One region of the Pelorhabdus sp. sgz311002 genome, then DNA from elsewhere that is predicted to be linked to it. Evidence: riboswitches for the same ligand, from Rfam matches in the RefSeq annotation. Region 1 holds a riboswitch; each other region holds the start of a gene.
What was found. A riboswitch is a leader RNA that binds a small molecule or an ion and turns the genes downstream of it on or off. The one in region 1 is predicted to bind cyclic di-GMP.

Region 1 (7,548 bases):
CTTTTATTTGATGTTGTGTCAGGCTTTGGTACAGTTGGACTGACTATGGGAATTACTCCTTTGTTAACGCCTGTCGGTAAAGGCTGGCTTATTCTAACTATGTTTGCAGGTCGTGTTGGTACTTTGACATTACTGATGGCTTTGGCTGTAAGACATAAAAAGTGTTCCCTGAAATATCCCGAAGGGCGTTTGTTGATCGGATAAGGAGGAAAAATCATGAAGAAGAAACATTATGCTGTCATTGGTCTCGGTCGCTTTGGTCTCGGCGTTGCGACAACTTTAGCTGCGGCTGGTTACGAAGTACTTGTTATTGACAGCGAAGAAGAACGGATTCAGAAAATATCAGAGCTATTTACTCATGCTGTCGTTGCTGATACGACCGATGAGGCAGCGTTAAAATCACTTGGTATTCGCAACTTTGATATTGTGATTGTAGCCATTGGCCATAATATTGAGGCAAGTGTCATGACGGTGCTATTACTAAAAGAATTGGGCGCGCCTTATATTGTAGCGAAGGCCGACAGCGCTATTCATGGAAAAATGCTAGAGAAAGTCGGGGCTGATCGTGTGGTCTTTCCTGAACGGGATATGGGGCAGCGTATTGCTCATAACCTCGTGTCAACGAATGTAATCGATTATTTCGAAGTTGCGCCTGATTTAGGAATTATTGAAGTCGCTGTACCGGAAAATCTAATCAACAGTAACTTAATAGAAGCGGATCTGCGTTCGCGTTATAAAATTACGATTATTGCGATCCGTCGCGGCACTGAGATGCTATTGTCACCGGATCCTACCGAGGCCTTTTTACAGGGAGACGGACTGATTCTTGTTGGCGACAGTAGTGGTATTCAACGCTTTGAATCAGAGTATTTTTGATACTCTTGAAACGAGCGTAAGCTTTATTTATGATTTATTTTGAAATGATTATCGCTTACAATCGTTTCCTTTTTATTAAAATTTTATAAGAATTTACAAGAATTTTGGAAAATTGGCAGGTTTCTTGATTCAATTTGTATAATTATATCTATTGATCATAAATTCCCAAAGAAAGTAGGTCCTGCTTGTGCAGATAAGAAGTGTTCGCGCTAAATTTCTTCTTACTTTAGTACCTTTATTTATGATATCCTTTGCAATTTTGGCTGGCGCAAGCTATTATTTAGCAAATCAGCACTTAACGAAGAATGTCAAAGATACGGCAGTCGCAATTGGTGAAAAGTTTTCTACGCAGATTTCTGGTGATATGCATGAACGAATGGTTCGTCTTGACGATTTAGCATCAGATCCGGAAATGCAAGCTGGTACGCGTGAACAAAAGGTAGCGATTTTGGCCGCGGCGAAAGCGCGACTTGGTTCCAATTTTGATAGCATCTTTTTTATTAATCTTGACGGAAGCGCGGTAGCTTTTGATGGTAAGGATTATAATTATAGTGACCGCGAATACTTTACAAAGGTTAAGGCTACACAAATGCCTTATAGTTCCAAACCGCTCATTTCCAGATCCACAGGAAAATTGGCGCTTGCGCTGATAACACCAGTGAAACGCAATGGACAGATGATTGGTATGATTGGCGGTACAATTTCATTAGAAAAATTGTCACTGCTATTAAAAGACCTACAGTTTAAAGATACTGGCTATGGCTATTTAGCAGATAGTTCTGGCGTGGTCATTGGTCATTATAAGGTACCGGAAACGATTAACAAGTTGAACTTACTAGAGAAGAAGATTCCCCAGGAACTAAATTTTCCTGTAAAAGAAATTGATGATCATCTGACGCAGTTGTTTAAAACAGCGGTTGACTCAGGAAAAACCGTTGAGGGATCTTACCTTAGTGTGTTTGGCGATTCCAGTGTAGCTGTGTTTACGCCAATTACTTTAGACGGCGGCAATAAATGGATTATGATTGTAACTGCGCCAGAAGCGGAAGTAACGCGAGAAGCTCGTTCGCTACTTTGGTCAACCGTGATTTTATCTTGTGTATTTTTACTTATCGCAGTAATTGCTATTTTATTTATTGTAAAACGCTTTACTAAGCCATTGCAGTTTATTTTGCAAGAGGCATTACAATTAGCGGAAGGGGATCTCAGAGAACGAGCAGCTGTAGTGCAATCGCAAGATGAAATCGGCCGTTTGGCTCAAGGTTTCTGTGAAATGCGGACAAAATTACGTCAACTTATGCAGCATGTGAAGGGGCAATCTGAAAAGGTAGCCGGTGCTAGTGAGCAACTGACGGAAAGCGCCCATCAATCTGCTTCGGCAGCGAACCAGGTAGCAGAAGCTGTGACTACCATTGCAGCAGGTACGGATAAACAGGCTGATGCGGCTGCGACTATGGCTGAAACAACTCGATCTATTGCCGAGAGTACCGGAAATATTGTTACTTCCACTCGCTCCTTCGCCCAAATGGCCCATGAAACATCGGTGCAAGCTGAGCAAGGACGAGAAAGCCTGAATGAGGCTGTGGCAAAAATGGAAGATATTCGACTGGGTTCTGAGGCGGTGCAGACAGCGATTGGTGAGTTGGCAAAAGGATCTAATGAAATCAATGAAATTGTCAATTTGATTTCAGCGATCTCCGGACAAACGAATCTACTCGCTTTAAATGCGGCGATTGAAGCGGCTCGCGCTGGTGAGCAAGGACGCGGTTTTGCCGTCGTCGCCGAGGAAGTACGCAAACTAGCAGAAGAATCTAATCAGGCGGCTGGCAAAATCAGTGAACTGATTCGTCAAAATGATATGAATATGCAGCAAGCTATCCTCAAAACTGAGGTCAGTGTAGAAAGTATTCAAGGCGGAATTGAATCAGTCAACGGTGCTGATTTGACCTTTAGAAAAATTGTTGAGGCCGTTGTATATTTGTCGCAGGAAATTCAAAAGACAGCTCATGCCTTAGAAGAAACGGCAACCAAAAATGATTTGCTCGTAACGGCTTCCAAACGGATTGAAGACATCAGTAAGGAAAATTCCGGGGAAACCCAGACGATTTCGGCTGCTACAGAAGAGCAGTCTGCTTCGATGGAAGAAGTAGCGGCGGCCAGCCGGAGTCTGTCTGATTTGGCGAAAGCCTTAGAACAGGAAATTCAACGGTTTAAATTGTAAAGCAAATTTTAATAAATGATTAGAGCAAAGAAGCTCTCGGAGAAATCCGGGAGCTTTTTGTTCTTTTTTAAACAGACTGAGTAAAGGAGGCGTCTAAACATGGGAACGCTAACAGATATTGAATCGTTTTTGCAGGATACAGTCATTATGGTCGCAGATATTCTTAGCCTTGAAGCTGTTGTCGTAGATTGCAACTTGAAAGTGATTGTTGGAACAGGAATTTATCGTGAGGAAAGAGGAATGTATGTAGGGGAGGGGACTTTATCAGCTTACTGCATGAAGCTGCGAGAGACTCTCTTAGTAGTCAATCCTAGACTGCATGATTTGTGCCATTCGTGTGCGCGGCGGGGACGTTGTCCCGATGCTGCTGAAATTTGTATTCCCATTGAAGTAGAAAACCGAGTTTATGGTACGCTTATTTTACTTGCTGTCAACCAGGAGCAGCGGAGTCTACTTTTAGGGCAAGAAGTTAAATTAATACGCTTTGGCCAGTGGCTTGCCGAGATATTTAGTCAGAAGCTGATTGCTTTACAATTTGGGTCTAATCGGGAACCGGATAGAGAAAAGGCAAAACCGATCGTGTCTTTTGCTGAACTAGAACATCAAGCGCTGTTAGCAGCTTTGGCGCGTTTTGGCGTTTCTACAGCGGGAAAACTTGCTATATGTCAAGCACTAGGCATTAGCATTGCAACCTTCTATCGTAAAGTCAAAGAGTATGGGATTAATATTCGCGATAAACAATATGAGAGGAAATGAATTTTTTAGAATTATCTTGACATTTTTTTTCTTTCAGTACAGAATAGAATTCGACAGTTTTGTTTGTTTTTATAATGCCTTATGGCGTTAATTATTGTAAAATAGAAATATATAGCAAACTTGTCGAAAGACAAGGACGCAAAGCTATTGGGTCTAAGGAAAGTATATATTCTAAGACAGCCAGGTTGCTTGATTTTTGCGGGAATTCGCCGGGGCGCCGAAAAGCACTGCGTCGAATTTTTTGCTATGTTTGCAATACTTAACAAATGAGGTAGTTGATGAACGGTAAAGATAGCAGCGAAAAAGCTGCACGCCGCAGGAAGGGAGGTTAGTTGTTAGTTTTGATTTGAGGGTCTAGCGGGACTTATCAAGCACAAAGGCGGGACGATTATGCGTGTAACAATTGGTAAACAAATTATCTTGGTATGTGTTCTTATTGTGTTGGCTTTTACGGGTCTAAATATTTATACCTATTTCCAAATTCAAAAGGTGCAGGAAGATTATGAAGGCTTATTAAAACGCAGTGTTCCTTTAGTCGTTGATATTAAAGAATTAAGTCGCGAACTGAGTACTCAGTCGGCTCAAGTCAGAGGCTTTATTTTGTCAGCGGATCCACAGTATGTTGATCGTTATGAAGCATCAAAGAAGAAAACAGCAACTGTTTTGTCGGACTTAGAGGGAAAGTTGATTACGCCTGAAGGCAAACAGAAAGTGGCCGAATTGAAAGCCTCTTTAGCTGATTACGATAAAATTGCCGAGCAAGGACTTACCCTTCGAAAGACCCAAGGCCAGGCGGAAGCGGTGAAAGCGGTTGCGGCTTCTGGCGCCAAGATTATTGCCGCCGATAAGAATATGGAAGACACTGTTAAGTTTTTAGAAGATCGTATGGAGCTGAGAAGACAGGAAACTCAAGCCGATGTAACAAAGATTCAGTCTCTCTTATTTATTCTTGACGGAATTATTCTTGTGATCGGCGCCTTACTAGCTTGGTATTTGGCTAGACGAATCTCTCGGCCGCTCAATGATGTGTCGCAGGCAGCAGAGCGTATTGCTGCCGGGGATTTGGGCGTACATAATATTTCTTATCAAGCCAATGATGAAATCGCTGATATGATCCGCTCTTTTTCGCATATGCGCGAAAATCTGCGGAAGTTAGTTGGAAGTGTAGCTAAGTCAGCGCAACAAGTGGCTGCTGCTAGTGAAGAGCTGACAGCGAGCTCGAATCAGTCAGCTCAGGCCGCGACACAAGTGGCCGAAACTGTTACCTGTGTGGCTGGTGGCGCTACCAATCAATCGACAGAAATTGATAAAGCAGCCAGTGTAGTGGAAGCTATGTCGCAGGAGATTCATCAGATTACATCACATGCCCAGGAAGTGACCAAAAAATCCGAAGAAACAGCACAAGCTGCTAGCGTGGGCGGCGAAGCCGTAACACAAGCTACGCAACAAATGAATTTGATTCAAGATTCTGTGGTATCATCAGCAAAAGTAGTACGCCGTCTTGGTGAACGTTCTCAGCAGATTGGTGAATTTGTTACGATGATCAGCGGGATTGCCAGTCAGACGAATTTACTGGCGCTCAATGCGGCTATTGAGGCGGCGCGGGCTGGTGAGCAAGGACGCGGCTTTGCCGTTGTGGCGGAAGAAGTTCGTAAGCTGGCTGAACAGTCCCATGAAGCAGCAGAGAAAATTACGGGAATTATTCATGATATTCAATCCGAAACAGCTGAAGCCGTTAACGTTATGGATCGGGAAACTGATGAAGTATCTAGAGGGGCTCAAGTTATTGCTACAACAGGTGAGCGTTTTCAGTTTATTGAACGCATGGTTCTTGACTTGACGGGACAAATTGGTTCGATTAATTCGGCTGCGCAAAATCTGATGACTGCCAGTGATGACGTTGTCAATTCTGTAGAAGCCATCAGAGGCGTTGCATCGTCGACGGCTTGTGATACTCAGTCAATTTCAGCAGCGACGCAAGAACAGTCGGCTTCGATGGAAGAGATTGCTTCAGCCAGCCAAACTTTGGCGCAAATGGCTATGGAATTGCAAGATGTTGTTGCTAAATTCCATCTTTAATATAATAGTTTAGAAAGATTATAAGAGAGACTTGTCGATTTGACAGGTCTCTTTTTGCATCCATTGAATATTTTGAGGGGCAAGTGTACAATAAATACAGAAATGGATTTGACCTTTAAAGGTGGACAGAATATGAGTGGATGTTCTCAGTGGGAAGATTGTTTCAGCGAGTTAGTACAAGCAGGCTTATTACGCAGCAAAGCGACAGGAAGACCTGTTTTAGTGAGCCATAGCGAAGAATCGCCTTGGAACCTTTTGGATTTTTTTGCAAAAACCGCGGCAATACGATCCCAGGGATTTTACTGGATAAGCGCCAGTCGAGAAGAAATGTTTGTTGGTGTGGATGCGGCTTATACGATAGAAGTGAAGGCGGAGGAAAAAAATCCCCTCACAGCAGCAGAAGCAAGGTGGCAGTCCCTTCGTGGGGATGTACTGCTGTCGCCAAGAACGCAAGAATTAGGTCTCAGTCCTTTATGGATTGGCGGCAGTCGCTTTGACCCGTTACGGCCCAGAGAGTTGAAGTGGGGCAAGTTTCCCGCTGCTCGGTTTCAAGTCCCGAGTTGGCTGCTGCAGGAAAAAGGCGGCAGGCGGTATCTAACAACGACTCTGCTTGTTTCTCCCGAAGATCAGGTCGATCTGTTAGTTCAGCAGAATTTGACCATGTTCGATCGGTTAAGAAAAGCGATGAATCAAGAATCTAGCGAAATAACGGCTGAACAGTGGGATGCTTTTCCGGGAGATTATGAAGACTATATCAAAAAAGTGACCTTTTTACGGGACCAAGTCCGACAGGGTACTTTAGAAAAAGTGGTGTTTGCCCGAGAACTGATCTTGCAGGGAGATAAAGATTTTTCCATTGCCGCGGTGTTACGGCAATTAGAGCTGAAACAAAACAACAGTTATGTTTTTGCCTTTGATTATGGGGGGGATGTTTTTCTGGGGGCTACGCCAGAGCGTCTCACGAAACGTCGGCAAGGCATTTATTACTCAACCTGCTTAGCGGGATCAGCGCCAAGGGGTAACGATGACGCTAGCGATGAAGTTTTAGGCAGTGAGCTTCTGCACGATGCGAAGAATCGGCAAGAGCACTTTTTGGTCGTTAAACGGATTCGGCAAATTCTTGATAAGCATTGTGAAGCTCTAGATATCCCGAATGAGCCTATTTTGATGAAACTAGCTCAAATTCAGCATCTCTATACGCCTGTTAGCGGTAAAGCTAGATCGGAGTCGTCCCTATTATCGCTCTTGGCAGATCTTCATCCGACGCCTGCTTTAGGTGGTTTGCCTGTTGCAGCAGCTGTAACTGCGATTCGTGAAAGTGAAACTTTTGATCGTGGCTGGTACGGCGGTCCGATCGGCTGGATAAATTTTGACGGCGATGGGGAGTTTGCTGTAGCATTACGCTGCGCTTTGTTGCAAGGACGAACTGCTTCACTATTTGCTGGTGGGGGTATTGTGGCTGATTCTGATCCAGCCAGCGAATATGAAGAGACAGAAGTGAAACTTCAACCGATGATAGTTGCTTTGGGGGGCGAGTAAATGAAGCAGGAACAAGTATTAGCAATTTATCTTGGGCCCATTGTGGGAGCTTTAGCAGCTGCTGGCGTAAAACATGT
Region 2 (7,548 bases), on a different contig from region 1:
GGGATTGCTTTTCAATATGCCAAGGAAGTTTTTGGCGAAGATGCTTCATATTTAAAACTTGGTTTTACTTATCCGCTACCGCTCGAAAAAATCCGTACCTTTGCCGCTGCCGTTGATACGCTCTACGTCGTGGAAGAGCTTGAGCCTTATTTGGAAGAGCAGATCAAAGCAGCTGGCATTGCTTGCATTGGTAAAGCGAAAATTCCTTATACCGGTGAATTAAATCCTGATATTGTCGCACAGGCGCTCCTTGGTAAACGTCGCGAGATGATTTCTTATGACGCTTCCGTTGTAGTAACGCGTCCGCCGGTTCTTTGCGCGGGCTGTCCTCATCGCGGGTTCTTTTATGAACTGGGAAAACGTAAGAATGTAGCGATTATGGGCGATATTGGCTGCTACGCTTTGGGCGGCGGCGATCCCTTAAATGCCAAAGATGCTGCCAACTGTATGGGCTCTGCTCCCAGTGTGGGGCATGGTCTGCAAAAGACTTTCCATTATTTTGAGGAAGATACGCGAGTAATTTCTACAATCGGCGACTCTACCTTTTTCCATACTGGTCTTATGAGCTTGATTGATATTGTTTATAATCGCAGCAATACAATTACTTGTATTCTTGATAATCGAATTACTGGTATGACGGGCCATCAGGATCATCCTGGCACTGGTTATACACTGCAAGGGATGCCAACGAAAGCGCTTGATATTGCTTCTGTGGTAAAAGCCATTGGCGTGGATCATGTCAAAACCATTAATCCTTTGCGCCTTGATGAAGTCAGTGAAGCGCTCGATTGGGCCTTGGCCCTTGACGAACCTTCGGTCATTATTACACGTTGGCCTTGCGTGTTAAAGAAAGCATCGCCGCAAGATCACGAAGAATTCGGCGACTATTTGGCAAAATGCAAAATCGATCAAGCGAAATGTATCGGTTGTAAAAAATGTATTAAAACAGGCTGTCCAGCCCTTCGTTTTGATAAGGCGGCGAAAAAGAGTTCGATCCATGCGATGCAGTGTGTAGGCTGTGAGGTTTGTGCGCAGGTTTGTCCGGTACAGGCGATTGCCAAGGAGGGGAAATAAGATGGCGACGAAAAATATTTTATTAGTAGGCGTTGGCGGCCAGGGAACCATTTTAGTGAGCAAGATTTTATCTACAGGTCTTATGGCTGCCGGCTATGACGTAAAAATGTCAGAAGTACATGGCATGGCCCAACGCGGCGGCAGTGTGAGTACCCAGGTTCGCTATGGTGAAAAAGTTTATTCACCCATTATTGGTAAAGGCGAAGCCGATATTCTCGTATCTTTTGAGCAGATGGAAGCGCTGCGCTGGTTAGATTATTTAAAGCCTGATGGCAAAATCGTTGTCAATGATTATCAGATTCCCTCAGCGCCGATTTTGAATGGAAAGTGCGATTATCCTACAGGCATTTTAGAAACTTTACAGGAGAAAGCGGCAACGACGATCGTAGCTGCAGAAAAGATAGCCCTTGCGCTGGGCAATGGTCGCTGTATGAACGTTGTTTTATTCGGTGCTTTAGTCAAGGCGATGGACCTTACCACAATCCATTGGGACGAAGCAATGAAAGAACAGATTAAGCCCCAGCTTTTTTCAATCAATCAGGCCGCATTTCAAGCTGGGTTAGAGACAGTCTGATAGTTGCCAAGCCTTAAGGGGCATGGTATCATAAGAAAGAGTCAGCAAAAGAAAACGTCGGCAAACTTATCGAAAGGTAAGGACGCAAAGCTTTGGATCTAAGGACAGATCTGTCTATGAGCGCCAGGTTGCAATCAATTTGATGAGCAGCCTGGTTTTTTGTTGCTTAATTTAGGCAAATAAGGAAGGGTTTTACATGTTACAATATTTGGCCCAGCTCTTGGGCCGTTGTGAATGTTGCGGCCGTAAGGCTACGCGGCGCCTTGAAATGTATAACGATGGGCAGAATAAGTCCAAAGGGCATTATTATTGTGAAAGCTGCCTGAGTGAAGGCCTAAATCAAGCTGTTTCAGGCGAGTTTTTATCTACAGGGAAAAAATTCACCTTATTTCATTCTGCGAATGAATTGGAACGAGCTGGTATTTCCTGTACCAACTTTTTACAGAAATAGAACAGGAATAAAAAACCGTCGCGGTAAGCTTACGACTACACGAATGCTTACTGCGGCGGTTTTTTATTCTAAATAGAGGATTTGATCGGATTTTAGCGAAAAAGAATAAAAATAAAGATTTTCAGCCTGCAAGTAATGAGTGAGGTGCCAGGATGCGCTATTGTATTTTTTGCGGTGTAGAAATACCGAAAAGTGCTTTGTTTTGTCAGATCTGCGGCAAACGACAACCAGATCAAACGGAAGAAATGGCTGAGGCGGAAGCGGAAGCTGTAGAAACTGAGTTGGTAGATCCAGCGCCGCCGACTGGGCTGGCTGCTTTTTTGGCTTCGCCCAAAAAATTGGTGATTGCTGGAGTTGGCGCTTTTGTCGGGCTAATTATCATAGTAACTTTTGTTATTGTTGTTGTAACGAAAAAATAAGCGGTCTTTCAAATCTGTATAGATTGGATATTTCGGAGGAGATTAGCTATGTATTGTCCTCAATGCGGTGTGACCATAAGTGTGGAAGGAAATTTTTGCGGCAAGTGTGGCAAGGATGTGGCCTATCTAACACAATCAGATAAACAGCCAAAAGCTGCCGTCCCTGCTTCGCCCACAGAAGAACTCGCCTCACCAGTACCAGAGACTACAGCGACGGATGGTTTGGTTATTACAGAAGCCGAAGTAGCAGCGGCTGCAAAGGCGGCTGAAGAGTTGTCAGGCGAAGGCGGTGACTCAGCGAAAAAAGCGGACGAAGCTTCAGAGCAAGTACCAGAGCCAAAACCGTCGCAAGTGGGTGCATTGTCTGGCGGTAGCGCCGATCATAAAAAGCCTGCTGTCGTTTATTTTTGTAACTCTTGCGGTACGGCTGTTTTTGCTGAAGATAGCTATTGCTACGAATGCGGCAAAAAGACACAAAAAGAATATTATTGTCAACAAGCTGCCGGTTTTACGAAGAAGAAGAAAGTTCTATTTGGCCTTATCGCCCTTACCGCTTTTTTTGGTACGGCATGGCTGATGTATCATTTTGCTAAGTCTTGGTTTCATTAACTTATTGCTTTGTTCATAATAATAGATGATATTGCCGTGATTGGTGATTCGCGCTATTTACGTTTGAGGCATGATTTAGTTTTGCTATCATAGTATATTTTAGTATATTTAAAATTTTCTTTATCAGTATTCATGTTATTTTGTTATAGACATTGATAAAAAAATCTGCTATATTAAATCAAATGGTAAGCCGTGTCTTCTCTGAAGGGATAAAAATTCTTTTAGCGTGATGGCTTATCATTTTTTTATTATAATTGCATGCAAAAAGGGGGAGAAAGTATGGCAAATTTTGATTTCGTCAGTCTGATTAAGCAAGATCGGGTAGAGAGAAAGCACGAGCATTTTTCTGGCACGCTGCTTGATTATCTGAAAATCGTAAAAGAAAATCCGAAAGGAGTCATGCTAGCTCATCAACGCATGCATGAACTACTAACAGCGCCAGGTGTTGATATTGTAAGAACAGAAGAAGATCCGCGCTTGAAACGGATTCACGGCAATGATACGCTGCGGCGTTATCGTTTTTTTGAGGATCAGTTTTTTGGCATCGATAAAAGTATTATGAAAATCATGCGTTATTTTCACTCTGCAGCCATGAAAGGTGAGGAATCACGGCAAGTTTTATATTTAGTGGGGCCTGTAGGTGCAGGGAAATCTTCTTTGATGGAAGCGTTAAAACGGGCCTTGGAGATGAGTCCGCCGATTTACACTCTGGAAGGCTGCCCAATGCGGGAGGAGCCGCTGCATCTAATTCCTAAACATTTACGACCTCAATTTGAAGAAATTCTTGGTGTTAAAATAGAGGGGGATTTGTGCCCAGTATGCCGTTATCGTTTGAAAAATGATTTTCATGGTGAATATGAACGATTTCCTGTAACTGTGGCTGAGTTTTCCATCCGTTCCCGCAAGGGCGTTGGTGTAGTACCGCCAGTTGATCCTAACAATCAGGATACCTCGGTGTTATCTGGCTCTGTCGATATATCAAAAATGGATTTATATCCGGAAGACGACCCGAGAGTGCTAGCTTTAAATGGTGCTTTTAATGTGGGCAATCGCGGGATTGTGGAGTTTATTGAAGTGTTTAAAAATGATGTAGAGTATTTGCATACGATGATTACGGCGACACAGGAAAAATCAATTCCATCGCCAGGCAAAGGCTCGATGATTTATTTTGACGGAATTATTTTAGCTCACTCCAATGAAGCGGAATGGAATAAATTTAAGTCAGATCATACGAATGAAGCGATTTTGGACCGGATTGTCAAAGTGGAAGTGCCCTATTGTCTTGAACTAGACGAAGAAGTAAAAATTTACCGAAAAATGCTTAATAATAGTGCTTTTTCCGCTCATATTGCGCCACATACCATTGAGATGGCTTCGATGTTTGCCATTTTGAGCCGACTCTCTCCTTCAGCCAAGATTGATCCCTTAAATAAGCTTAAGATTTATAATGGCGAAGAAATTGTAGAGAAGGGCTCTACCAAAAAGGTCGATATTTTTGAACTCAAAGATGAGGCGCAACGGGAAGGCATGACTGGCATTTCTACTCGCTTTATCATGAAAGCGATTGATACGACTTTATCGGAATCTGAATCGAACTGTATCAATCCGATTGCGATTATTGATACTTTGATTAAAGCAGTTAAAGAAATGGCTATTGGCGATGAAGAACGAAAACGCTATCTTGGTTTCCTCCAAGACACAATTAAAAAAGAATACAATAAGCTCTTAGAAAAAGAAGTGACGCGGGCTTTCATTCATGGCTATAAAGAACAGGCTGAGAGCCTTTTCAATAATTACCTCGATCATGCCGAGGCGTTCGCTAATTCATCAAAGATCAAAGATCCCCACACTGGCGAAGAGCTAGAACCCGACTTGAAATTTCTGCAGTCTATTGAAGAACAGATCGGCATTAGCGGTTCTGCTGCCGCCGGTTTTCGCCAAGACGTAACCTCGTATATGTTTTCGTTGCTGCGAAGCGGCGGCAAGATTGAATATAAAAGTTATGAGCCTTTAAAAGAAGCGATTGAAAAGAAATTGACGGCTTCGGTAAAAGAGTTATCGCGCGTTATTACAAAAGCCAAAGTACGTGATAAAGAACAAGACGGTAAGTATGATGCGATGGTCGAGGAAATGAAGCGAAGCGGTTATTGCGATCATTGTTGCAATGTGATTTTAAAATATGCCGCAAATAATCTCTGGAAAGATTGATTTTTTGAATTTGCATGACAGGGGAGGGGAAGGGCGCCATGGCTGTCTTTAAGGATGGTAGCAAGGCTAGTTCCGATCGTTCCCAATGGGATCGCAAGCGACATCGCGAACTGGTCGAAGAAGCGATCAAAAAGGATCTTGGCGGCATTGTGGCCGAAGAGAGTATTATTGGTCAAAGCGGCAATAAAAAAATAAAAATTCCCATTAAGGGAATTAAAGAATATCAATTTATTTACGGGAAAAATACGCCAGGAACTGGTTCAGGTACAGGCGGTGAAGCGAGAGGTCAGTCGATTGGTAAGACAAAAGAGGGTCAGGGAGAAAAGATCCCTGGCCCAGCTGGCAGCGACGCAGGGGAAGATATTTTTGAAACAGAAATTACTCTTGATGAGTTAGCAAATTATCTTTTTGAAGATTTGCAGCTGCCTGATTTAGAACGGAAAAAGTTTTCGCAACTGGAAACGCGTCATAAGCATAAACGTTCCGGTTTTCAGAAAAAAGGAATTCCGCCGCGGTTGGCTAAAAAAAGAACGCTTATTGAAAAAATTAAGCGCCAACAGACAAGCTTACGGGAAGCCGACGTTGCAGCAGGGGAAGAAGAACGGCTGCGAATTCCTTTTCGGGAAGAAGATCTTAAATATCACCGTATTAAAGAGGATGTTGATTATCACTCTAATGCAGTCGTATTGTGCATTATGGATACTTCCGGATCGATGGATCAGACACGTAAATATCTTGCTAGAAGCTTTTATTTTCTCTTATATCAATTCGTCCGCTACAAATATGAACAGGTCGAAGTTGTCTTTATTTCTCATTCCACCGAAGCTAAGGAAGTCACAGAAGCAGAATTTTTTCACAAGGGGGAGTCAGGCGGTACCTTTATTAGCAGTGGTTATAGCAAGGCCTTGGAGATTATTGAGCAACGCTATAATCCATCGATCTGGAATATTTATGCCTTTCATTGTTCCGATGGCGACAATTGGTCAGAAGACAATGCGAAAGCGATTACTTTGGCCAGCAAGCTTTGTGATATTTGCAACCTCTTTGGGTATGGCAATGTGGGCGCGCCACAGTGGGGCAGTACGATTCAGGACGACTTTGCCAAGAAAGTAAAAGCGCCGAATTTTGTAATGGCCTCCATATTGACTAAGGATGATATTTGGCCGTCTTTCAAAAAAATCCTAGAGAAAGAGCAAGCAGGGGGGGAGGATTATGAATGATTATACCTTAACAGAGCTTGCAACCTGGAATGAGAGCATTGAAAGGCTTGTTCAGGAAATCGGTCTTAACACTTATGAGCAGCATTTTGAATTGTGCAGCTATGAGGATATGCTTTGCTACGAAGCCTATGTGGGGATGCCGTCCCATTATCCCCATTGGAGCTTTGGCAAAGCCTATGAGCGGCAGAAAACTTTTTATCAATATAATCTGACGGGCCTGCCTTATGAAATGGTCATTAATTCCGATCCTTGCATTGCCTACCTCATGCGCGATAATACGTTGCTATTGCAAATTCTTACGATGGCTCATGTGTACGGCCATAATGATTTTTTCAAAAATAACCGTCTTTTTACACAAAATACACGAGCCGAATATACGATTGAAATGTTTAAAGCTCATGCGGATCGCATTCGCAGCTACATTCAAGATCCCACGATTGGTCCGACAAAAGTGGAGCGCATTTTGGATGCTGCTCATGCTCTAAAATTTCAAATTCCCCGCACTATTTTACCAAAACGATCCCCGGAACAACAAGCTGAAACCGCCGAAAAAACTGTACTGGATTCGTTTCATCATGATTTGCTAGGCTTTTTAGGCGAAAAAGGCAAACTGAGTGAATGGGAAAAAGATTTAGTTCACATTGTAAGGGAAGAGGCGTTGTATTTCGTTCCGCAGATTGAAACAAAAATTATGAATGAAGGGTGGGCCAGCTATTGGCATTATCAGATTTTGCAAGAACTGGATTTGCCGCAAAGTCTCCACCTGGAATTTTTACAGCGTCACAATTTAGTGATTCGGCCCCATCAGGGGCGCATTAACCCGTATTTTGTTGGGTTTAAGATCTTTGAATATCTTGATAAGCGGGACGGACGCGAGTCACTTATGGCGATTCGCCAGGACGAGCGTGATCAGTCTTTTCTACGGCGCTATCTGAATGAAGAATTATGCCGTGATCTCCACCTCTTCACTTATGAGGCAAAAGGTGAAAATTT
Region 3 (7,548 bases), on a different contig from region 1:
TAAAACAAATCCATGAATCCTCGGAACAGGTGGCCGCTTCTTCTCAGCAATTATATGCTAGTGCTGAGCAATCTGCATTAGCTTCTACTCAAGTCGCCTCTTCAATCAATGATGTGGCTAAAAGCGCCGAACAACAACTACAAGCGGCATTAAAAACATCAAATATAGTAGATAATCTTGCAGGAAATATCCTAGAAGCAACGGATACAGCCTATACAGTTTCAACACAATCCGAAAACGCTTCCAATCAAGCAAACGAAGGAAATCACTCGGTAGAAAAGGCAATTACTCAAATGAATAATATTGAAAAAACCGTATTTGCCTCGGCTGAAGTTGTACAAAAACTTGGCGAACGTTCTAAAGAAATTGGGCAAATTGTTGATACAATCTCTGGCATCGCTGGCCAAACAAATCTTTTGGCCTTAAATGCCGCAATTGAGGCAGCAAGAGCGGGAGAACAAGGTCGAGGCTTTGCTGTAGTGGCAGAAGAAGTTCGAAAATTAGCTGAACAATCTCAAGATGCGGCAAAACAAATTGCTGAATTGATCACGGAAATACAAAATGAAACCGATAAAGCCGTTAATTCCATGAATTCTGGTACAAAAGAAGTAAAACTTGGTACTGAGGTTGTAACTCTCGCCGGGAAAACTTTCAAAAATATTGCAGAATTAATTATAGGAGTCTCTAATCAAATGAAAAGTATCTCTACAACAATGGATCAGATGTCAACGAATAGTGAAGAAATTGTATTTTCGGCCAAAATCATTGATGACTTGAGCCGTAAAACGGCAGAGCAATCGGAAACCGTATCTGCCGCAACAGAAGAACAATCGGCTACAATGGAAGAAGTTGCTTCTGCCAGCCAAGCCTTAGCAAGATTGGCAGAAGGAATGAGAAACGCCGTACTAAAATTCAAAATTTAATAAAGAGAGATAAGCCCACGAATACTCATAATAGTCTTGTTTCAAACTAGAATGGCTTGACAGTTTAAACGCTAAGATCTTCCTTATTTCGTATATTTGCGGAGATTTCGGGAACGTACCCATTACTAAACTATTTCTACGCTTTAAATAAAGGGTTGCGAAATTGAATTGCTTCAGCAATGTGACGATCTGTAATTTGTTCTTCTTGATCTAAATCGGCAATTGTTCGTGCTACTTTTAAAATTCGATCATAACCGCGAGCACTCAGCTCTAGTTTTTGAAAGGCGCCTTTAAGTAATTTTTGCGCACTTACAGTTAAACAACAAGTTTTTAACACCTGTTTATGGCTCATTTGTCCATTGCAAAAAATACTCCATGGTGCCAATCGCTCTTGCGTCAGATTTCTTACCGCGGTAACTCGTTTACGGATCGTTTCTGATGGTTCACCTTGCGATTTTAGGGATAAATCATCGTAAGAAACGGGTTCTACCCATAAATAGATATCAATACGATCAAGCAAGGGCCCTGAGATTCTATGTTGATATCGTCGAACCTCTTGTTCAGAGCAGGTACAGCGATCACTAGGAAAGAAGCCGCAATTGCATGGATTAGCTGAAGCAATTAATACGAATCTAGCAGGAAATGAAATAGTGGCATTTACTCTAGCAATAGTTACAATACCATCCTCTAAGGGTTGCCGCAATACTTCAAGCACCTGACGTGAAAACTCGGGCAGTTCATCGAGAAATAATACCCCATGATGAGCTAGACTTACTTCTCCCGGTCTAGGGATTCTCCCGCCACCAATCATGCTTGCAGCTGAAAGTGTATGGTGAGGGTGGCGAAAAGATCGTTTTCGTATAAGGCCTGAAGGCCTCTGCAATTCGCCGCTGACACTATAGATTTTGGTTACTTCTAATGCTTCTTCTTCTGTAAGCGGCGGTAAAATAGAAGGCAGTGCTTTCGCCAGCATTGTTTTTCCCGCTCCTGGTGGGCCGACCATAAGTAGATTATGGCCGCCAGCAGCGGCAATTTCCATAGCTCTTTTAGCAACAAGTTGCCCTTGAACATCAGCAAAATCGAACTCGTAATTTCCGCTAAGAAATGCTTCAGGCTCTGCCTCAATACAAGGCAGAGCCTGATTCTCTGTCAAATAGCCAACAAGCTGGCGTAATGTAGCGGCAGCTCCAACAAAAGGATTTCCCATAAGTAATGCTTCAGATCCGTTTTCCGGCGCTACATAAACAGCATTCAGTTCCTGATTTTTTGCGGCTATGACCATTGGTAAAATACCACTTATCGGCCGCAAACGACCTTCTAAAGATAATTCGGCCGAAAAAAGACAATTGTTAATTTTGTCCTGAGCGAGCTGTTCACTAGCGCATAAAATTCCCATAGCAATAGGCAAATCTAATCCAGAGCTATCTTTTTTGAGTTCTGCTGGAGCCAAATTTACAGTAATACGTTTTTGCGGATATATAAATCCAGAATTTTTTAAAGCAGACCGAACCCGTTCTTTTGATTCTCTAACAGCGGTGTCAGGTAATCCCACGATATCAAAACAGGGTATTCCGTTACTAATATCGACTTCTACGGTAATAATAATTCCGTCAAGGCCAAGCGTCGTAGCGCCAAAACTTTGTGCATACAATTTTGTCCCCCCAAGAAGTTCTTTATAGTTCTCTTTTCTTGCTTTCTTTTTTTTATAGAAAAAACCCTTTTTGTCAAACCTATAGCAATAGAGCATCTACTAGATGTTTTTTGGGTATACTTAGCGAATTTAACAATTCCTTGTCCTTAAAGAGCAACTAATATAACGTCTTCGATACCGGAATAAAGCGATTTTTCCTGAACAGATATTTAGTGACTTTGTGATGTAAAATTGTTACTAAAGTAGCCATTTCCAGAAATTCTTTTATCGATCGATTGGTAGAATAAGTAAGCTGAAAAGTAGCAAGGATTACAAATGCAAATAAAACTCTTATTAGAGAATTGCATAATACAATTCTCTAATTGTAAAGATAATTATCTGGGACAGTACCATAATGATTACTCTTGCTGTTACGAGGCTGTATATGTGCGGATGCCACAGCAAATACACTAGGTTCTGCCTTGCCCTGGGGGAAGTATTTCGAAATAAATCATAAGGAGCAAATAATAATGGTCAAAACCGTTGTACTTGATTTTGATGGTGTGATCCACAGCTATACAAGTGGATTTCAGGGAGTTGAAGTTATTCCTGATCCACCTGTTACGGGGATAAAAGAGGCGATTGAGGAGATTCGAAAGCATTATCGAGTTGTGATTGTGTCTACTCGCTGCCATCAAACTGGGGGAAAAGAAGCTATTAATACATGGTTAAAACAATATGGCATAGTCGTTGATGACGTAGCTGTACACAAGCCGCCCGCAATAGTGTATGTCGATGATAGAGCTATTTGTTTTGATGGTAATTCAAGGGGGTTATTAGGTAAAATAAGGCGCTTTAAAACCTGGTATCACAACTAAACTATCAAGCCATTTTTATTGTGAGAGACTATCCCGAATTCATTCCCAACTAGAAATATTTTGGCTGACAGACTTGAATACCTTGACAGCAAGGGGCTTTTCCGTATAATGCAAGCAAGGGACAACTAGCCAAGATGACTGTTTTTCCCCTATAAAAATATATACTCTTTTTATACCAGTTGCGTTTACACAAAATGAGGGACATTCCTCATATGCAATAAAAATCTCTAAGCTCATACCAGCTTAGAGATTTTTACAGAATTTAAGATATTCCCACTTCATTCTTCGATAGAAATATAGCAATTTCTTCCTTCTCTTTTCGCATTATAGAGTCCTATATCAGCGCGTTTAATGAGCTTAGCCGGTTTATAATCATCATTTGGTTTCAATGATGCAACTCCCATGCTAACTGTGATAAACTCACTTACATCTGACATCTCATGTTTTAAAGCTAATTTTTTTATATTTTCTTGAATCCTCTGGGCAACTACAATTGCACCACTAAGCGGTGTTGCTGGCAGTAAGACAACAAATTCTTCTCCACCATATCTACCGACAATATCGATTGACCTAGAAAGTGAATTTTTTATTGTTTGGCTAACTTTTCTCAAACACTCATCGCCTTCTAAATGCCCATAGATATCATTGTAGTTTTTAAAAAAATCTATATCAATCATTATCGCTGATAAATATTCATTATTACGATGTGAGCTAAGACATAATTTATTTAATGCCTCTTCTAAAAAACGACGATTATATATCTCTGTCAATTTATCAATCATTGACAAACTCACTAAAATGTCTCTTTGCTTTTTTAATTCAAGCTGACTCTCAATACGGGCTTTTATAACTGCTATGTCTGTGTTCTTCGTAATGTAATCAACCGCTCCCATTGAAAACCCTGTTGTTTGATGCTGCGGAGAGGAATTGGAAGAAATAAATATTACTACTATGTCTTGAGTAGCCGGATTTTCTTTGACTTGCCGACAAATTTCGTAGCCATCAATATCTGGTAGCATTATATCTAATAAAATAAGATCAATTTTTCGAGATATAATGATCTTTAAAGCCTGTGACCCGGAAGTTGCACAATAAACACTATAATTATCTTGCAAAATTTTCATTAATAAATTACAGTGAAATTTTTCATCATCAACAACGAGAACTGTCTGCTTACCAAAATTCATCTTATCGTCCTTTCTCTTCCACTTTAAAGTTCAGAAAACAAAGCCAACATGGAACGATAACTTTAGTGATAGCTACATCAATGATTTCTCATTTTATTGCAATAAAAAACCAGGTTATCATCGTAATTAATGATGTAACCTGGCAGTCTTAGAAAATTCCTTTAGACCCACGGCTTTGCGTCCCATCCTTTCGGGTGGTTTGCCTACCAAATATTTCTTTAATGAAAATTATACCATAATGATTCAAAATTTCAAAGGAGCCTGCCAAATGTATCCAATAATACATCTGACAGGTTTTCATTCCCTCATCTTGTTGAAATAAACAAAACGTCTACTTTCCTTTAAATTCACTATCATAGGCTTCAAGTGCTATCGGCAACGCAGTAATCACCTTATTTCCTACTGCGGGGAGCGCTAATAAAACTGCACTTTTAATCTCATCTCTAGTAGCACCTAACTCCTGAGCATGTTTTACATGAAAAGGAAGACCACTTAGCAGTCCAACCGCCGCTAAAACAGCAATATAAGCAATCTCTTCTGTTTTGGAATCAAGGCTGCTAGCCTCGTCTAATTTTTGAACAGTTTCTAACCATGTTTTCGATTGTTCCGGAGCTTCTTTTAAAAAGCAGTCAAATGCATTACTCATATTTTTCAAGTAAATCCCTCCCAAATAGCACATTATTTTGTTATTTATAGATTCCGATAATCGCTGGGTCAAACATTCTTTTTCCATTTCCTAATCTTGGTTCTAAAATTCTTAAAAGGCGCAACCGAATTTATATGTATCCACTTCCACATTGGCCAATTCGCTTTTGTTACTGTCCATTCACGCGCATTTGGAGTAAATAATTCTTCCTCACTTAATTGATCGATCCAAGCACACCATGCTGCAACGTTTTCCCCAAATAATTTGCGTAATTCCTGTAGCGAGTACCCGCTGTATTCATAATAAAATTTTTGATAAAGTTGTCCCAACTGATTCCATTTATAGTCCAGTGAGGGAGTAATAACTTTTTTCCCATTTAATTCATCTATTTCCCATCCCATAATAAGATTTAACCATCCGAGCTGATATGCTAGCATTTCCTGCGGCGTCTTATCCACTTGCGCAATGCGAACATTTCCTTTTTCATCTGGAATCTCATCAAATTCTTTGTCAAAAAGCAAATAAGTCTTTTGTATAGCGGCAATTAATTCAACTTTACTATTGTATTGTATCATTTATCATGGCACACTCCATTTTTTATAACCACTTCAAATTTAATAAGCAAAAAATATCTAAGGTAGATTAATGCCTCAAATTTGAACACGCTTTAAAACTAATTTGAAAAAAGTTACAGGATTTTATGAGCAGTTATTGACACTCTCTAAGATCTAGCTAGCCAATAAACCCCAGTCAGTATAAGTATGCAACTTCCTACTTTATTGTATGTTATCGGGGAAACTTCAACACCAACAAGTCCAAAATGATCAACGACAGCCGCAGTAATAATCTGAGCTGCTAATACTAAGGCAAATACCTTTAATGTTCCAATATTCGCTATAGAGTATGAAAAACCATACATTGCACAAATCCCCATCATTCCTGAAATCAAGGCTTTAGTAGATATTGTATCACTAATCTTTTGCTGATTATATAAAACAAATAATAATGCAAATAAAATCTGAAAAATAGAGACTCCTATAATCATAATAAATTGTCCCGATAACTTTCCTATTTGCGAATTAATAGCTCCTTGTATGGGTAAAATTATTCCAGTAATAATCGCCGCTAAGACGCTTAGCATTATGTTTCTCCCCTTATATTAGTAGTTTTCTCATTTCTTCTCTTTATATCTAAACCATATTTTGATTTACAAAATACTAACTCTATTATACAAAAAACAAATTATCTTAAAAATAGTCAACAGTTGAAACGGCTAAAAATTTAATTTTCTATAACGATCTACAATTTTTTCTTTCTGATTTAAATTCTGATATAAAGTGAATCATAAACCAAGTATTAACTATAATTCCCTTAGAATTTTCAGTTGTTGACGAACAAAAAGAAAACTGCTATGCTTAGATAAGCTTAAAACTGAATCATAAAACCATCTTTGGATGTGGATTTTTCTAGAGAAATCTATTTTCGCCACACAATATCTATTGGGATATTGTGTGGCGTTTTTTATTGGGAGGAGATATTTTGTCAAGAAATTCTTATGCATTTCTAGTATTTTTAGGTGGATGCAGTTATGGCATCCTTTCTACGCTTGTCAAGATTGCTTACGCAAGTGGTTTTACAGTAAATGATGTTTGTGGATCACAAGGATTTTTCGGCATGTTGCTTCTCTGGGCTGTCGTGTTGTTTCAGCGAAAACAATTTATCCCATGGAAAAAAACTTTGTTATTAGTTTTATGTGGTTCGCCGATTGGACTAACGACTGTTTTTTATTATACGTCATTACAAACGTTGGATGCCTCGTTAGCAATTATATTTTTATTCCAATTCATTTGGATTGGAGTATTATTGGAAGGAATATTTTTTCGGCGAATTCCTACATGGCAAAAAATTGTAGCAATTACTGTACTCCTTATTGGATCACTATTTGCTACTGGAATAAAAATGGGGACTAATAATGTCTTTGTTTCACCAGGAATGATCTGGGGCTCTGCAGCAGCATTCTCTTACTCTCTAGTGATTCTCAGTAGCGGAACCGTTGCGCGTGACGTTTCCCCCATTCTGAAAAGTGCACTTATGTCGATTGGCGCCACAGCAACCATCTTCTGTTTTCTACCACCATTTTTCCTCACAAATATACCTGTACTTTTACAATTGATGCCCTATAGCATATTACTGGGATTATTTGGTATTGCCCTGCCTCCATTGTTGTTCTCCATTGGGATTCCTAAAATTGGAGTCGGCCTTGGAAGTATCTTAACCTCATCAG

Region 2: linked by a shared signal. The riboswitch ahead of AC0NJP_RS11880 (hypothetical protein) and the one ahead of AC0NJP_RS08945 (methyl-accepting chemotaxis protein) in region 1 are both predicted to bind cyclic di-GMP.
Region 3: linked by a shared signal. The riboswitch ahead of AC0NJP_RS13740 (GGDEF domain-containing response regulator) and the one ahead of AC0NJP_RS08945 (methyl-accepting chemotaxis protein) in region 1 are both predicted to bind cyclic di-GMP.

What each region holds. Positions count from the first base shown of each region.
Region 1 covers NZ_JBWBCL010000004.1:271,807-279,354, forward strand. Annotated here, with positions in the region: gene AC0NJP_RS08925 (TrkH family potassium uptake protein) at 1-204, shown strand, start outside; gene AC0NJP_RS08930 (potassium channel family protein) at 217-876, shown strand; gene AC0NJP_RS08935 (methyl-accepting chemotaxis protein) at 1,064-3,097, shown strand; gene AC0NJP_RS08940 (hypothetical protein) at 3,197-3,853, shown strand; cyclic di-GMP riboswitch class I at 3,957-4,046, shown strand; gene AC0NJP_RS08945 (methyl-accepting chemotaxis protein) at 4,244-5,932, shown strand; gene AC0NJP_RS08950 (isochorismate synthase) at 6,065-7,471, shown strand; gene menD (2-succinyl-5-enolpyruvyl-6-hydroxy-3-cyclohexene-1-carboxylic-acid synthase) at 7,472-7,548, shown strand, end outside.
Region 2 covers NZ_JBWBCL010000007.1:104,894-112,441, forward strand. Annotated here, with positions in the region: gene iorA (indolepyruvate ferredoxin oxidoreductase subunit alpha) at 1-1,074, shown strand, start outside; gene AC0NJP_RS11875 (indolepyruvate oxidoreductase subunit beta) at 1,076-1,648, shown strand; cyclic di-GMP riboswitch class I at 1,698-1,784, shown strand; gene AC0NJP_RS11880 (hypothetical protein) at 1,845-2,099, shown strand; gene AC0NJP_RS11885 (hypothetical protein) at 2,252-2,518, shown strand; gene AC0NJP_RS11890 (hypothetical protein) at 2,567-3,127, shown strand; gene AC0NJP_RS11895 (serine protein kinase) at 3,407-5,335, shown strand; gene yhbH (sporulation protein YhbH) at 5,374-6,555, shown strand; gene AC0NJP_RS11905 (SpoVR family protein) at 6,548-7,548, shown strand, end outside.
Region 3 covers NZ_JBWBCL010000009.1:117,644-125,191, reverse strand. Annotated here, with positions in the region: gene AC0NJP_RS13755 (methyl-accepting chemotaxis protein) at 1-923, shown strand, start outside; gene AC0NJP_RS13750 (YifB family Mg chelatase-like AAA ATPase) at 1,060-2,574, opposite strand; gene AC0NJP_RS13745 (HAD family hydrolase) at 3,084-3,431, shown strand; gene AC0NJP_RS13740 (GGDEF domain-containing response regulator) at 3,710-4,618, opposite strand; cyclic di-GMP riboswitch class I at 4,749-4,832, opposite strand; gene AC0NJP_RS13735 (carboxymuconolactone decarboxylase family protein) at 4,950-5,264, opposite strand; gene AC0NJP_RS13730 (ClbS/DfsB family four-helix bundle protein) at 5,333-5,839, opposite strand; gene AC0NJP_RS13725 (DMT family transporter) at 5,986-6,405, opposite strand; gene AC0NJP_RS13720 (EamA family transporter) at 6,804-7,548, shown strand, end outside.